One region of the Streptomyces sp. NPDC111520 genome, then DNA from elsewhere that is predicted to be linked to it. Evidence: predicted binding sites of a transcription regulator. Region 1 holds the regulator's gene; the other holds the start of a gene.

Region 1 (7,429 bases):
AGGTCGCGGCGCGGTTCGCCGACGCCTACGAGGTGCTGGAGCTGCTGGGCCGCGCGAGGGAGCTGCCCGCCGTGCCGGAGGTGGACGCGGCGGCGGAGCGGTACGCGGCGCAGGGCGAGCGGCTGGCCGCGCAGGTGCTGGAGCGGCTGCCGGCCGCGGAACTGGCCACGGACGAGCTGATCGCGGCGATGGAGGACCTCTTCGGGGTGGACGTCGCCATCACCGGTCTTCCCCGGGGTGTGGACGGACTCGCGTGGCAGGCCGACTCCTTCCGCCTCGTCCTCCTCGCACCCACCGACCTGTGGACGCGGCAGCGCTTCACCCTGGCCCACGAGCTCTGCCACATCCTCGCCAGGGACGCCCGCAGTGTCGTGGTCGAGTCCCGTGTCGCCCCGGGCCGGCAGAAGGACCTGGCCGAGGTACGGGCCAACGTCTTCGCCTCGCACCTGCTGATGCCCGCGCGGGAGTTGACCGAGGCCGCCGCCGCGGAGGGCGAGCTGACGGACCCCTCCTTCGAGCGGCTGGTCGTCCGCTTCCGCGTGTCACCGAGCGCGCTCGCCGCGCGGCTGCACCAACTCGGCCTGGTCGACGCCGCACGCCGCAAGCAACTGCGCGCCCTCACCACGGAGTCCTGCCACCTGCTCGCGGGCGCCGGCGACGCGTACCAGAAGCAGGCCTCGCGGGCCTCGGCGGAACGCTTCCCGCCCCGTGTCGCCTCGGAGTTGTACAAGGCCTACCTGGCGGGGGAGACGACCCTGCGCCCGTTGGCCGCGCTGCTGGACACCGACGTGGAGCGGCTGCACGGACTCCTCGCGCCCGAACCGCCGCCGGGCAACGGCGTCGAGCACCAGGACGCGGAAGAAGGGGACCTGGTCTTCCAGCCATGACCACGTGGTGGTTCCCCGACAACACCGTGCTGTGCAACTTCGCCGCCGTCGACCGGCTGCTCCTGCTGGAGAAGGTGCTGGACGGCCGCGGACGCTGGACCCAGGCCGTGGCCTGGGAGGCCGCCCGCTCCGCGCGCTTCCTGCCGCGGCTGGCCGGGCTGGCGGAGGCCGGGTGGCTCGGCGAGCCCGTGGAGATCACCGAGGGCGCCGAACTGCGGGAGGTGGACCGGCTGCGCCGGGCGGTCTTCGGCGGCTCGTCCCACTTGCCGACCAAGCACCTCGGCGAGGCCGAGACCTGTGTGCTGATCACCCGGCGGCGCGAGTTCCGGGGCTCGGTCTGGATCACCGACGACCGCTCGGCCCGCGACTTCGCGCGGCGGCGCGGGATCACCACCAAGGAGACCTTCGACCTGATGCGTCAGGCCTGCGCCGAGAGGCTCGTCCCCGCGGCGGAGGGCCACCGGCTGCTGGAGGCGATGGTCGCCTCCGGGCGCCGTCTGCACCGCGTCTCGCGGGGTCCCGAGGACCTGACGGGGACCTAGACCCGGCTCATTCCGGCCGCTTGGGCCGCCACACCACCAGCGCGGAGGTCTGCTGGACGTCCTGGTAGGGCACCAGGTCACGCCGGTAGGAGGCGTGGACGGCGGCCTCGCGCTGCTGCATGGCCGCCGCCGCGCCCTCGAGGGCCGCGGAGAGCTCGGCGACCCGCGACTGCAGGGCCGCCACCTGGTTCTCCAGTTCGATGATGCGCTTGATGCCCGCCAGGTTGATGCCCTCGTCCTGGGAGAGCCGCTGAACCTCGCGCAGGAGTTCGATGTCACGAGCCGAATAACGACGGCCGCGCCCGGCCGTGCGGTCGGGCGAGACCAGGCCGAGGCGGTCGTACTGGCGCAGCGTCTGGGGGTGCAGCCCGGAGAGCTGGGCCGCCACCGAGATGACGTAGACGGGTGATTCGTCGGTCAGCTCGTACGGGTTGCGGCCCCGTCCGCCACGCATGCCGCCGCTCGTGTTCATCGGCTCAGACTCCCTTCGCGGCCTTGAACAGCTCTTCCCGCGGGTCGGTGTCCGCGGTCGCCTCCCGGTACGCCTCCAAGGCGTCCAGCGCCTTGCCCTCGGTGGCCTCCGGGACGGCGACCTCGATCGAGACCAGCAGGTCCCCGCGGGTGCCGTCCTTGCGGACCGCGCCCTTGCCGCGGGCCCGCAGCGTGCGCCCGTTGGGCGTGCCCGGGGGCAGCTTCAGGGTCACGGGGGGACCGCCGAGCGTCGGGACCTTGATCTCCCCGCCCAGCGCCGCCTCCACGAAGGTGACGGGCACGGTGACGGTGAGGTTGTCGGCCTTGCGCCCGAACACCGGGTGCGCGTCGACGTGCACGGTGACGTACAGGTCGCCGCCCGGGCCGCCGCGCTCGCCCGGCGCGCCCTTGCCGCGCAGCCGGATGCGCTGCCCGTCGGTGACGCCGGCCGGGATGCGCACCTGCATGGTGCGCGCCGACCGGGCCCGGCCGCTGCCGCCGCAGACCTCGCAGGGGTCCTGCGCGATCAGGCCGCGGCCCTTGCAGTCCGTGCACGGGTCGGTGAGCGAGAAGCTGCCGCTGCCGCCGCGCGAGACCTGGCCGGTGCCGACGCAGGTCGGGCACACCCGCGGCGTGCCGTTCTTGTCACCGGTGCCGGAGCAGGCCTTGCAGGGGGCCTGGCTGGTCATCTTGAGCGGCACCGTGGCGCCGTCGACGGCCTCGGTGAACTTGAGCGTCACCTCGGTCTCGATGTCCTGGCCGCGCCGCGGCTGCGTACGGGTCGTGCCTCCCGCACCGCGGTTGAACAGCCCGCCGAACACGTCGCCGAGGCCGCCGCCGAAGCCGCCGCCCTGGGGGGCGGTGCCGCCGGGGCCACCGCCGAAGAGGTCACCGAGGTCGAAGCCGAACCCGCCCGCGCCGGCCGGGCCGGGACGGAAGCCGCCGTTGCCGAAGAGGGCGCGGCCCTCGTCGTACTCCTTGCGGCGCTTGGGGTCCGACAGGACGTCATTGGCCTCGGAGATCTCCTTGAAGCGCTCCTCGGCCTTGGCGTCGCCCTTGTTGGCGTCCGGGTGGAACTCGCGGGCGAGCTTCCGGTACGCCTTCTTGATCTCCGCCTCGGTGGCGTCCTTCGGGACGCCGAGGACCTTGTAGAGGTCCTTCTCGAACAGGTCCCTGCTGATGCTCATCCCCGGCGTCCCTCCTTCCGTCCGCCACCCACGTCAGCCCTGCTCCGGGCCACCGTTCTCCTCGTCCGCCGTGTCGTCGTTCTTCTGCGTGCCCTGCGAGCCCGGCTGGGGCTCGGCGACGGCCACCCGCGCGGGGCGGATGGTGCGTTCACCGATGCGATACCCGGGCTGCAGGATCTGCACGCAGGTCGTCTGAGTGACGTCCGGCGAGTAACTGTGCATCAGGGCCTCGTGCACCAGCGGGTCGAAGGGCTCGCCCTCCTTGCCGAACTGCTGCAGGCCCATCTTGGCCGCGACCGTCTCCAGGGACTCGCCGACCGACTTGAACCCGCCGACCAGCTCCTTGTGGTCCCGGGCCCGGCCGATGTCGTCGAGCACCGGGAGCAGCTCGGTGAGCAGGTTCGCGATCGCGATCTCGCGGACCGCGATCCGGTCCCGCTCCACCCGGCGGCGGTAGTTCTGGTACTCCGCCTGGAGCCGCTGGAGGTCCGCCGTGCGCTCACCGAGCGCCGTACGCACCTGGTCCAGCTGCGCCTGCAGAGCGACGCCTGTGTTCGCGTCCCCGGCCGGGGCCGCCGGGCCCGCCTGGTCGGCGGACCCGGCGCCGGGCCCCGCCTCGCCGGGGGACTCCCCCGGCGAGGTGGAACCGGCCTCGGCAGAGGGGACGACAGGCTCCTCTTCGAAGCCCGGGGTCTCCTCCGTCACGCGGCACCGTCCTTCTTGTCCTCGTCGACGATCTCGGCGTCGACGACGTCGTCGTCGGCCTGGGCCCCGCCCGCGGCACCGGCGGCACCGGCCGCGCCGCCCTCGGCCTGGGCGTTGGCGTACAGCGCCTGGCCCAGCTTCTGCGAGGTGGCGGCGACCTTCTCGGTGGCCTCGCGGATGGCGGCGGAGTCCTCGCCCTTCAGCTTCTCCTTGAGGTCCTCGACAGCCGCCTCGACCTCGGTCTTGACGTCACCGGGGACCTTGTCCTCGTTGTCCTTGAGGAACTTCTCGGTCTGGTAGACGAGCCCCTCGGCCTGGTTGCGGGTCTCGGCGGACTCGCGGCGCTTGTGGTCCTCGTCCGCGTACTGCTCGGCCTCGCGCATCATGCGGTCGATGTCGTCCTTCGGCAGCGCGGAGCCACCGGTGACGGTCATGCGCTGCTCCTTGCCGGTACCGAGGTCCTTGGCGGAGACGTGCATGATGCCGTTGGCGTCGATGTCGAAGGCGACCTCGATCTGCGGGATGCCGCGCGGGGCCGGCGGCAGGCCGGTCAGCTCGAACATGCCGAGCTTCTTGTTGTACGCCGCGATCTCGCGCTCACCCTGGTAGACCTGGATCTGCACCGACGGCTGGTTGTCCTCGGCCGTGGTGAAGATCTCCGAACGCTTGGTCGGGATCGTGGTGTTGCGCTCGATCAGCTTGGTCATGATGCCGCCCTTGGTCTCGATGCCGAGGGACAGCGGGGTGACGTCGAGGAGCAGGACGTCCTTGACCTCGCCCTTGAGGACACCGGCCTGGAGCGCGGCGCCGATGGCGACGACCTCGTCCGGGTTGACGCCCTTGTTGGCGTCCTGACCGCCGGTCAGCTCCTTGACGAGCTCGGCGACGGCCGGCATGCGGGTCGAGCCGCCGACGAGGACGACGTGGTCGATCTCGGAGAGCTGGATGCCCGCGTCCTTGATCACGTTGTGGAACGGGATCTTGCAGCGCTCCAGCAGGTCCGAGGAGAGCTGCTGGAACTGGGCGCGGGTGAGCTTCTCGTCCAGGTGCAGCGGGCCCTCGGCGGACGCCGTGATGTAGGGCAGGTTGATCGAGGTCTCGGTGGACGAGGACAGCTCGATCTTCGCCTTCTCGGCGGCCTCGCGCAGACGCTGCAGCGCCATCTTGTCCTTGGACAGGTCCACGCCGTGACCCGAGGCGAACTGCTTCACCAGGTAGTCGACGATGCGCTGGTCCCAGTCGTCACCACCGAGGTGGTTGTCGCCGTTGGTGGCCTTCACCTCGACGACGCCGTCGCCGATCTCCAGCAGCGAGACGTCGAAGGTGCCGCCACCGAGGTCGAAGACGAGGATGGTCTGGTCGTCCTTGTCCAGGCCGTACGCCAGGGCGGCGGCCGTGGGCTCGTTGACGATGCGCAGGACGTTCAGGCCCGCGATCTCGCCGGCCTCCTTGGTGGCCTGGCGCTCCGAGTCGTTGAAGTACGCCGGGACGGTGATGACCGCGTCGGTCACCTTCTCGCCCAGGTAGGCCTCGGCGTCACGCTTCAGCTTCTGCAGGATGAAGGCGCTCATCTGCTGCGGGTTGAAGTCCTTGCCGTCCAGGTTGATCTTCCAGTCGGTGCCCATGTGGCGCTTGACCGACCGGACGGTCCTGTCGACGTTGGTGACGGCCTGGCGCTTGGCGACCTCGCCGACGAGCACCTCGCCGTTCTTGGCGAAGGCGACGACGGACGGCGTGGTCCTGGCACCCTCGGCGTTGGTGATGACGGTGGGCTCGCCGCCTTCGAGAACGCTGACGACGGAGTTAGTCGTGCCCAGGTCGATGCCGACCGCACGTGCCATGGTGGATTCCTCCAGCTGCCTACTTGAGTGGAACTGGCTCAAGGGTGCCGCACAGCTCCCACTCTGTCAACAGACCTGAGTCGTGGCGACTCAACTTATGCGCCAGCCCTCCGCGCACGGGCGGCCACGGCGAGCGACCGCGGCGGCTCCCGGGCGTCCCGCGGCCTCCGGGGGCCGCGGGACGCCCGGGGAAGGCACCCCTCAGCGACACAGATCACCGGCGGCGCGGCTGCGCACGTACGCCGATACTGGGTAGTCTCAGGAGAACCGAATAAGTTACTGCTTAGTATTCAGCCGGGCATCAGCCCCGAGCCTCCGCTCTCGCAGGTCCGAGGAGCCCCGAAATGCAACTCGCCGCGATCATCGTGTCGCTGGTACTCGCCGTGGTCGGCGTTGCGCTGTTCAGCCGCGCCATCGCCCAGATCTACCGGTTCGTACGACTCGGCCAGGACGTCCCCGCGGGCACCCGCACGGACGACTGGCGCGCACGCACCGTCACGGTCGTCCGGGAGTTCCTCGGCCACACCCGCATGAACCGCTGGGGCGTGGTCGGCGTCGCCCACTGGTTCGTCGCCATCGGCTTCTTCTCGCTCGTGCTCACCCTGGTGAACGCCTTCGGCCAGCTGTTCGTCGCCGACTGGGCGCTGCCGGTCATCGGCCACTGGCTGCCGTACGAGGTGTTCGTCGAGTTCATCGGCCTGATGACCACGCTCGGCATCCTCACCCTGATCACGATCCGCCAGCTGTCCCGGCCGGGCCGGGCCGGCCGCAAGTCCCGCTTCGCGGGCTCCAACACCGGCCAGGCCTACTTCGTCGAGTCCGTCATCCTCATCATCGGCCTCGCCATCATGACGCTGCGCGGCCTGGAGGGCGCCCTCGCGGAGGTGCACGGCTACGAGGCCGCCTACTTCGCCTCGTACCCGCTGGTCGCGGCCTTCAGGGGGCTGGGCGTCGGCACGCTGCAGAACCTGGTCTACCTGACCGCGATGATCAAGATCGGGACCTCGTTCATCTGGATGATCACGGTCGGCCTCAGGACCGACATGGGCGTCGCCTGGCACCGCTTCCTGGCCTTCCCGAACATCTGGTTCAAGCGGAACGCCGACGGCGCCGTGGCGCTCGGCGCCCTGCTGCCGATGGCCTCCGGCGGCAAGCCGATCGACTTCGAGGACCCGGGCGAGGACGACGTCTTCGGCGTCAGCCAGGTGGAGCAGTTCTCCTGGAAGGGCATCCTCGACTTCTCCACCTGCACCGAGTGCGGCCGCTGCCAGTCGCAGTGCCCCGCCTGGAACACCGGCAAGCCGCTCTCCCCCAAGCTGCTGATCATGTCGCTGCGCGACCACGCGCACGCCAAGGCGCCCTACCTGCTGGCCGGCGGCGGCAAGACCATGGAGGGCGAGGAGAAGGCCTCCGAGGAGCAGCTCGCAGCCGTCCCCGCGGCGGCCCTCGCCGAGGCCGAGCGCCCGCTGGTCGGCACCGCCGAGGAGAACGGCGTCATCGACCCGGACGTCCTGTGGTCCTGCACCACCTGCGGCGCCTGCGTCGAGCAGTGCCCGGTGGACATCGAGCACATCGACCACATCGTCGACATGCGCCGCTACCAGGTGATGATCGAGTCCGCGTTCCCGTCCGAGGCGGGCACGATGCTCAAGAACCTGGAGAAGAAGGGCAACCCCTGGGGCCTGCCCAAGAAGCAGCGCCTGGCGTGGGTCAAGGAGGTCGACTTCGAGGTCCCCGTCGTGGGCGAGGACATCGAGGACCTCACCGAGGTCGAGTACCTCTACTGGGTCGGCTGC
Region 2 (7,429 bases), on a different contig from region 1:
GTGGGCCCGCGTCGCCCGCCCTGACCAGCGCGGAGAGCCGGGTGGCGCAGGCCGTGCAGGACTCCAGGTGCTTGTCCACCGACCACGCGGCGGAGTCGGCGAGGGTGCCGTCGGCGTAGGCGGCGGCAGCAGCGTCCGGCACGTGCCAGCCGGTCCGGTCCGCGGGCGGCGCGGCGGGGGTGCGACGGGGGTTCAGCATGCGGCTCCTCCTGCGGGGCCGAGGGCGACGAGGGCGGCGCGCAGTTCGCGGCGGGCCCGGGAGGCGCGGGTCTTGACGGTCCCCTCCGGTATGCCGAGCAGGCGCGCGGTCTCCCGGGTGGTGAGGCCGTCGACCACGGTGGCCCGCAGCACGTCCCGCAACTCGGGGGAGATCCGGTCGAGTGCCGCGCCCACGTCGCCGTACTCCAGCCCGGCGAGGACGTCCTCCTCGGCCGACGGGGCGGTACCGGATTCGTGCGTCCGCGCGGCCAGCAGGTCGCGGGTGCCGGCCCGTACGGCGGCGCGGCGGGCGTCCGCCAGCCGCCGGACGGCGATCACCCAGAGCCAGCCGCCCACGGCACCGCCGCCGTGGCCGCCCGCCGAGCGCCAGGCCGTGACGAAGGTGTCCTGCAGCACCTCGCGGACGGTCTCGGGGTCGGAGCAGCGCCGGGTGAGCCGGGCGTGCAACCAGCCGGAATGTCGGTCGTACAGGTCCGCGAGGGCCTGGGCGTCACCCCGGGCGACCGCGCGCAGCAGCGCGTCGTCCCCGGGGGGCTCGTGGCTCATGGGCCGGAAGAGTCTCACACCCCTCTATCGCCCCCGCTCCCTCGCACGGTTCTCGTGCGGCCGCCCCCGTGTGCGCTTCGGCGTCTCCTTGGTGCCGGTCGGTCTCGTCGCGGCCTTAGGGGACGTCTGTTCGGTCGGCCCGGGGGTGTCCGGCGTCGGTGACGGGCGTGTGGCGCGGACGGAGGTCCGTGGCGTCGGTGCCGGAGACGGACGCGGGCCGGCGCAAGGTGGCCGGCCGTGGTGTGGGCGTCGCCTTGGTGCCGCCCTGACTTGTCGCGCGCCGAAAGGCCCCGGCTTCCGGGGAAGTGGAGGTCGGTGACGGTCCGTGGGGTGCCCTGCGCGCACGGCGGGCGCCGGGGGCGGGACCGCTCCAGCGGGGCGTCCGTGCCTGGCGGGTGGCCGATCGCTCAGAGCGAACAGGGGCTGGGGAACACGAGGGGCATCAGATGCATTGAGTCTGCATAGCTCAACTTGATTGCTTAGGGAGAGATAATGGCTCAATCGTCTTCGTCGGCGTTCGCGCCGCTCACCCTGCCCGTGCTGCCCCTCGACGACGCGGTGGTCCTGCCCGGCATGGTCGTGCCGGTGGACCTGACCGACGCCGAGGCGCGTGCCGCGGTCGAGGCGGCCCAGGCCGCGCAGCGGTCCGGTCTGCCCGGTGTCGGCAACAAGCCGCGGGTGCTGCTCGTTCCCCGGGTGGACGGCGACTACGCGGGCGTGGGCACGCTGGGCACCGTCGAGCAGGTGGGACGGCTGTCGGACGGCGATCCCGGCGCGGTGATCCGCGGCGTCGGCCGCGTGCGCATCGGCGCCGGCACGACCGGACCGGGCGCCGCCCTGTGGGTGGAGGGGACCGAGCTCGCCGAGCCGGTGCCCGCCGAGGCTCCCGGCACCGTCGCGGAGCTCATGAAGGAGTACAAGGCCCTGGCCACCAGCTGGCTGCGCAAGCGCGGGGCCTGGCAGATCGTGGACCGCGTCCAGCAGATCGAGGACGTCTCGCAGCTGGCCGACAACGCCGGCTACTCGGGCTTCCTCACCACCAAGCAGCGCGTCGAGCTGCTGGAGACCGTGGACCCGGTCGCCCGGCTGAGGCTCGCCACGCAGTGGCTGCGCGACCACCTGGCCGAGCAGGACGTCGCGGAGACCATCCGCAAGGACGTCCAGGAGGGGATGGAGAAGCAGCAGCGCGAGTTCCTGCTGCGGCAGCAGCTGCAGGCCGTCCGCAAGGAGCTGGCCGAGCTGAACGGCGACCCGGAGGACGAGGCGGACGACTACCGTTCCCGCGTCGAGGCCGCCGACCTGCCCGAGAAGGTGCGCGAGGCCGCCCTGAAGGAGGTCGAGAAGCTGGAGCGGTCCAGCGACGCGTCCCCCGAGGGCAGCTGGATCCGCACCTGGCTGGACACCGTCCTGGAGCTGCCGTGGAACACCACGACGGAGGACGCCTACGACATCCCCGGCGCGCGGGCGGTGCTGGACGCCGACCACGCGGGCCTGGAGGACGTGAAGGAGCGCATCACCGAGTACCTGGCCGTGCGCAAGCGCCGCACCGACCGCGGGCTCGGGGTCGTCGGCGGCCGTCGCGGAGGCGCGGTGCTGGCCCTTGTGGGCCCGCCCGGTGTCGGCAAGACCTCGCTCGGCGAGTCCGTGGCCCGCGCGATGGGGCGGAAGTTCGTGCGCGTGGCGCTCGGCGGCGTCCGGGACGAGGCGGAGATCCGCGGCCACCGGCGCACCTACGTCGGCGCGCTGCCCGGCCGGCTGGTGCGCGCCATCAAGGAGGCCGGGTCGATGAACCCGGTGGTCCTGCTGGACGAGATCGACAAGGTGGGCTCCGACTACCGCGGCGACCCGTCCGCGGCCCTGCTGGAGGTGCTGGACCCGGCGCAGAACCACACCTTCCGGGACCACTACCTGGAGGTCGAACTGGACCTGAGCGACGTGGTGTTCCTCGCCACCGCCAACGTCCTGGAGGCCATCCCGGAGCCGCTGCTGGACCGCATGGAGCTGGTGCGGCTGGACGGCTACACCGAGGACGAGAAGGTCGTCATCGCCCGTGACCACCTGCTGCCGCGCCAGCGCGAGCTGGCCGGACTCGGCGAGGACGAGGTGACGGTCGACGACGCGGCCCTGCGCAAGCTGGCCGGGGAGTACACCCGCGAGGCGGGCGTGCGCACCCTGGAGCGGTCGCTCGCCCGCATCCTGCGGAAGGTCGCGGCCAAGCACGAACTCGGCGAGCGAGAGCTGCCGTTCACCGTCACCGCCGAGACCCTGCGGGACCTGATCGGCCGTCCGCACCACGTGCCGGAGTCCGCGCAGGACCCGCAGGAGCGGCGCACGGCGGTGCCGGGCGTGTCCACGGGTCTGGCGGTCACCGGCGCCGGCGGCGACGTCCTCTACATCGAGGCGTCGCTGGCGGACCCGGAGACCGGTGGCAGCGGACTGCAGCTCACCGGTCAGCTGGGCGACGTGATGAAGGAGTCCGCGCAGATCGCGCTCTCCTTCCTGCGCTCGCACGGCGCCGAACTGGAACTGCCGGTCGGTGACCTGAAGGAGCGCGGGGTCCACATCCACGTCCCCGCGGGCGCGGTCCCCAAGGACGGCCCGAGCGCGGGTGTCACCATGACGACCGCGCTGGCCTCGCTCCTGTCGGGGCGCCGGGTCCGTACCGACGTGGCGATGACCGGCGAGGTGTCGCTGACCGGGCGCGTGCTGCCCATCGGCGGCGTCAAGCAGAAGCTGCTGGCGGCGCACCGCGCCGGGATCACCACCGTGGTGATCCCCAAGCGGAACGAGGCGGACCTGGACGACGTCCCCGCCGAGGTGCTGGAGAAGCTGGAGGTCCACGCGGTCTCCGACGTCCGGCACGTGCTCAAGCTGGCCCTGGAGCCCGCCGGCACCGGCGCGGACTCCGGGCTGGAGGCCGGCCCCCTGCCTTCGGCGGAGGAGCCCCCGGTCGCGGCCTGAACCAGGCCCTGACCGGGTGAACGAGAGCGGCCCCTCCCACGGCCTGAGGAGGGGCCGCTCCCGTGCGTCCGGCCTTCCCGGCAGGACACCGGCGCACGGAAGGGCCCCTGGTCACGCCGTTGGCGCCGGCCTGCGAAATACTGGGCACGCTGCGCACAGGGCGGCCGGAGACGAGAAGTTTTCACGACGGAAGGCGGGTGACCAGGTGGCCGGAACCGCCGGCTCCCCCAGGGAGGCGGACCCCGTGATGGAGGCGCTCGAACGCGAGCTCACCGTCCTGCTGCGGCGGGCCCGCGCCTCCTCCGGCGAGATGGCCCGGGAGGTCCATCCGGAACTGGAGCCCGCGGCGTACGGGATCCTCGCCCGGCTCGCCGAGACGGGCCCCGAGCGGGCCACCGTGCTCGCCGGCTACTTCGGGGTCGGCAAGGCCACGATGAGCCGTCAACTGCGCGCCCTGGAAGTGCTGGGGCTCCTCCGCCGCGAACCCGACCCGGCCGACGGGCGGGCCTTCCTGGTGCAGCTGACGGCCGAGGGCGCCGAGCGCTTCTCGCGCGTCCGGCAGGCGCGCCGGGCGCGCTACGTCAACCGGCTCCGCAACTGGGACCGGGACGAGCTGCGCGAACTGGCCCGGCTGCTGGGTCAGTTGAACGCCTCGCAGGAGTAGGAGGGCGCGCGACCCGCGCCTGTCCCCGCCCGGCGCGCGGCCACGCCGCCGTCACCACCGCGCGAACACCGCGGTCGCGTCGTCGCGCACCTTGCCGCGCGGGAAGCGGGTGCCGTCCGGGTCCGCGGACTCCGCCGCGCGCACCCGCCGCAGGAGTTCCCCGGGCCCGGCCTTGCGCAGCAGGGTGAACGTGTCCTGCCAGGCGTGCTCGTGGAAGACCTCGACCAGGCGGGCGGCGCCGTCCGTGAGGGCCGCGACCGCGCGGACCCGTGAGCGTGGCCGGCTGCCCGTGACGGCACGGGCGGCGACCGCGGGGTCCGCCGCCGCGGTGAAGAAGCCGCCCTCGGCGTTGCGCAGGGCCTCCACGGCCCGCCCGTACTCGGCGGCGGCCTCGGCGCGGGCGGCCGTGCCGCGCGGCAGGGCGCGCACCGCGGCGCGCAGCGCGGGCAGCGGAGGGGGCAGCCGGTCGAGCCGGTCGTCGCGCACGGCACCGACCTGACCTGCGGTGTCCTCGATGAGCAACACCGAGTCGGATAGCACCAGATGCTCCACGGTGTCCGCATTCCACCGGACCGCCACCACGGTCGCCTGGGGGGTGCGGCGGTGATAAAGGTCACAGGTTTCGCGGTGCGCGTCGGCGGTGCGCAGGACGGCTTCCGCGAGACACTGCGCCAGGCTCGGGGCCGTGGGCGAAACGGACAGTTCGATCATGGATCCGCCCAGCTGGGAGACGTACCAGGGCACGTCGTGGCGGCACCCCGTGGGGCCGTCGGGAGGGGTGACGCCGTCCAGCAGGACCAGTGAACCGCCGCCGCCTGACGCGGGCATGGCCACTGCCACGAAGTCCTCGTTGGGGCGTCCCGGGTCGCCGGGCTCGGTGGCCGTCTCGATGCGCATGCGGCCAGTCTGCAGCAGCCGCCCGGGGGAGCTGTTCGAACCCCGGGGGCGCCCGCCGGGGGTTACCGGTCGGTGAAGGTGCGCATCCTGCCAGGACGGCGGCTCCGATGCCAGTTCCGGGACCGCCCGGCGCGGAGGTGGGCGCGTAACGATCGTGCGGGGGAGTTGAACGTCAACTTGTCCGTGCGATTCACTCGTTCGAGTGTCGAGGCGGGGGACGCACATCTGCATTCCGGGTCGGCCTGAGAAGGTCGGGACGATGCCGGGATGAGGCCAGACGTTGCCGTGCTCGGCGCTCGGCCGATGTGTCGTCATCTCGGGACCAGTGGATCAGGCGAGACGGGATAGCGAGCACCGGTGCGAACACGACGTAACCCGCGGACCAAGCGCGTACGGCAGAGACTGCTGGTCGCCCTGCTGATCTGCGCCGTCACGGTCCTGGCCGCCTCCGCTCCTGGCGTTGCCACGGGCGTGCGCGACCTGGCCGAGTCACAGCGACTGGTCGGCATGGCCCGACTCGGGGCCCAGGCGGTCTCCTTGTCGCACGCCCTGGCCGACGAGCGCGACGACATGGCCGTCTTCGTGGCCGGCGGCCGCTCCACCGAGGGCGGCACCGGCGTCTCCGAGACCCAGCGCGAGCGGGTCGACCGCCAGGCCGAGGAGGTGCTGGCGGCGGCGGCCGGGACGGACACCGACGACGCCCCCGCCTTCGCCGCCGCGACCGCCGAGGTCGTCCGGCAGCTCGGGGAACTCCCCGACGTCCGGCAGAAGGTGCTCTCCGGTCCCGGCTCCGCCGAGGCCGCCGTCGCGGCCTACGAACCGGCGATCCGCGCGCTGAGCGGGGTCGGGTCCGCGGTCGCCCGCTCGCTGCCCGCCCGGGGCGCCTCCGCCGACACCACCGCGCTGCCGGAACTCGCCCGCGCCGTCGACCAGGCCTCCGTCCAGCGCGGCCTGCTGGTGGGCGCGCTCACCAAGGGCGGCGAGGCGTCCGGCCTGGTCGGCGCCGCGCAGACCGCCGCGGTCAGCGAACGGGCCGCGCTCGCCGACTTCCGGGGCGGGGCCTCGCAGGCCGCGGTCGAGCAGTACGACCAGACCGTCACCGGTTCCGACGTCAACGACGCCGACAAGCGGCTGAAGCAACTGCTGAACAGCTCCTCGCTCTCCGCGGCCGACCGCGCGCTCAAGCCGGGATCGGTCCAGACGGCGCTCTCCGCGCGGATCGACATGATGCGCGGCGTCGAGTCCTCGCTCGCGGCCGCGGCGGCCGAACGGCTCGCCGCGCTGCGCGACGACGACGTGACGGCCCTCGAACTCCACGTCGCCCTCGCCTCCGTGTGCTTCCTGCTGGTCCTCGGCGTCGGCGTCTCCACGGCCCGGTCCATCACCCGCCCGGCCGCCGCACTGAACCGCTTCGCCCGCGGCGACGTCCCCACCGGCGAGCAGGTCAGGATCGTCGGCTCCGACGAGTTCGCGGCCACGGCCCGGGCGGTCAACGCGCTCCGCGCCGAGGTCACCGGGCTGCGCGGCCGCGTCGCCACGCAGGACGCGGAGCACACCAGGCTCCAGGGCGTACGCGACGCCCTCGCCGCGGAACGCGACCTGCTGCACGGACAGCAGGACGCCCTCAGCACGCGCCTGGGCACCCTGCAGGACAACGTCCACGGCACCTACGTCAACCTGACGCTGCGCACGCTCGGCCTGGTCGAGCGCCAGCTCACGCTGATCGAACGGCTGGAGGAGCTGGTCCACGACCCGGAGGAGCTCTCCCAGCTCTTCAAGCTGGACCACCTGGCCACCCGCATGCGCCGCAACAGCGAGAACCTGCTGCTGCTGGCCGGCGTCGAGCACGGCCACGCGCACCCCAAGCCCGTTCCGCTGGTCGACGTGGCGCGCGCCGCGGTCTCCGAGATCGACAAGTACGAGCGGGTGCGCATCCAGCAGCTGCCCGCGGGACGGGTCGCCGGCTTCGCCTCCGACGACCTCAGCCACCTGATCGCCGAACTCCTGGAGAACGCGGCCGCGTTCTCCCCGCCGGAGAACGAGGTGCAGCTGTCCGGCTGGATGCTGGAGAGCGGTGAGCTGATGCTGTCGGTCGAGGACCAGGGCATCGGCATCCCCACGGCCCGGCTGGACGAGCTCAAC

The links. The regulator HspR, encoded in region 1, represses chaperone genes until heat shock. The targets are predictions, from matches to a motif close to TTGAGNNNNNNNNNCTCAA.
Region 2: the regulator HspR is predicted to act here: its motif matches at 1,217-1,235, upstream of lon (endopeptidase La).

What each region holds. Positions count from the first base shown of each region.
Region 1 is NZ_JBVKBW010000002.1:127,958-135,386, reverse strand. Features, by position in the region: gene ACZ7MY_RS04625 (ImmA/IrrE family metallo-endopeptidase) at 1-887, shown strand, start outside; gene ACZ7MY_RS04620 (PIN domain-containing protein) at 884-1,429, shown strand; gene ACZ7MY_RS04615 (heat shock protein transcriptional repressor HspR) at 1,437-1,901, opposite strand; gene dnaJ (molecular chaperone DnaJ) at 1,906-3,087, opposite strand; gene grpE (nucleotide exchange factor GrpE) at 3,121-3,792, opposite strand; gene dnaK (molecular chaperone DnaK) at 3,789-5,633, opposite strand; gene ACZ7MY_RS04595 ((Fe-S)-binding protein) at 5,978-7,429, shown strand, end outside.
Region 2 is NZ_JBVKBW010000006.1:548,916-556,344, reverse strand. Features, by position in the region: gene ACZ7MY_RS17390 (zf-HC2 domain-containing protein) at 1-199, opposite strand, end outside; gene ACZ7MY_RS17385 (RNA polymerase sigma factor) at 193-765, opposite strand; gene lon (endopeptidase La) at 1,258-3,726, shown strand; gene ACZ7MY_RS17375 (MarR family winged helix-turn-helix transcriptional regulator) at 3,974-4,390, shown strand; gene ACZ7MY_RS17370 (hypothetical protein) at 4,442-5,287, opposite strand; gene ACZ7MY_RS17365 (sensor histidine kinase) at 5,645-7,429, shown strand, end outside.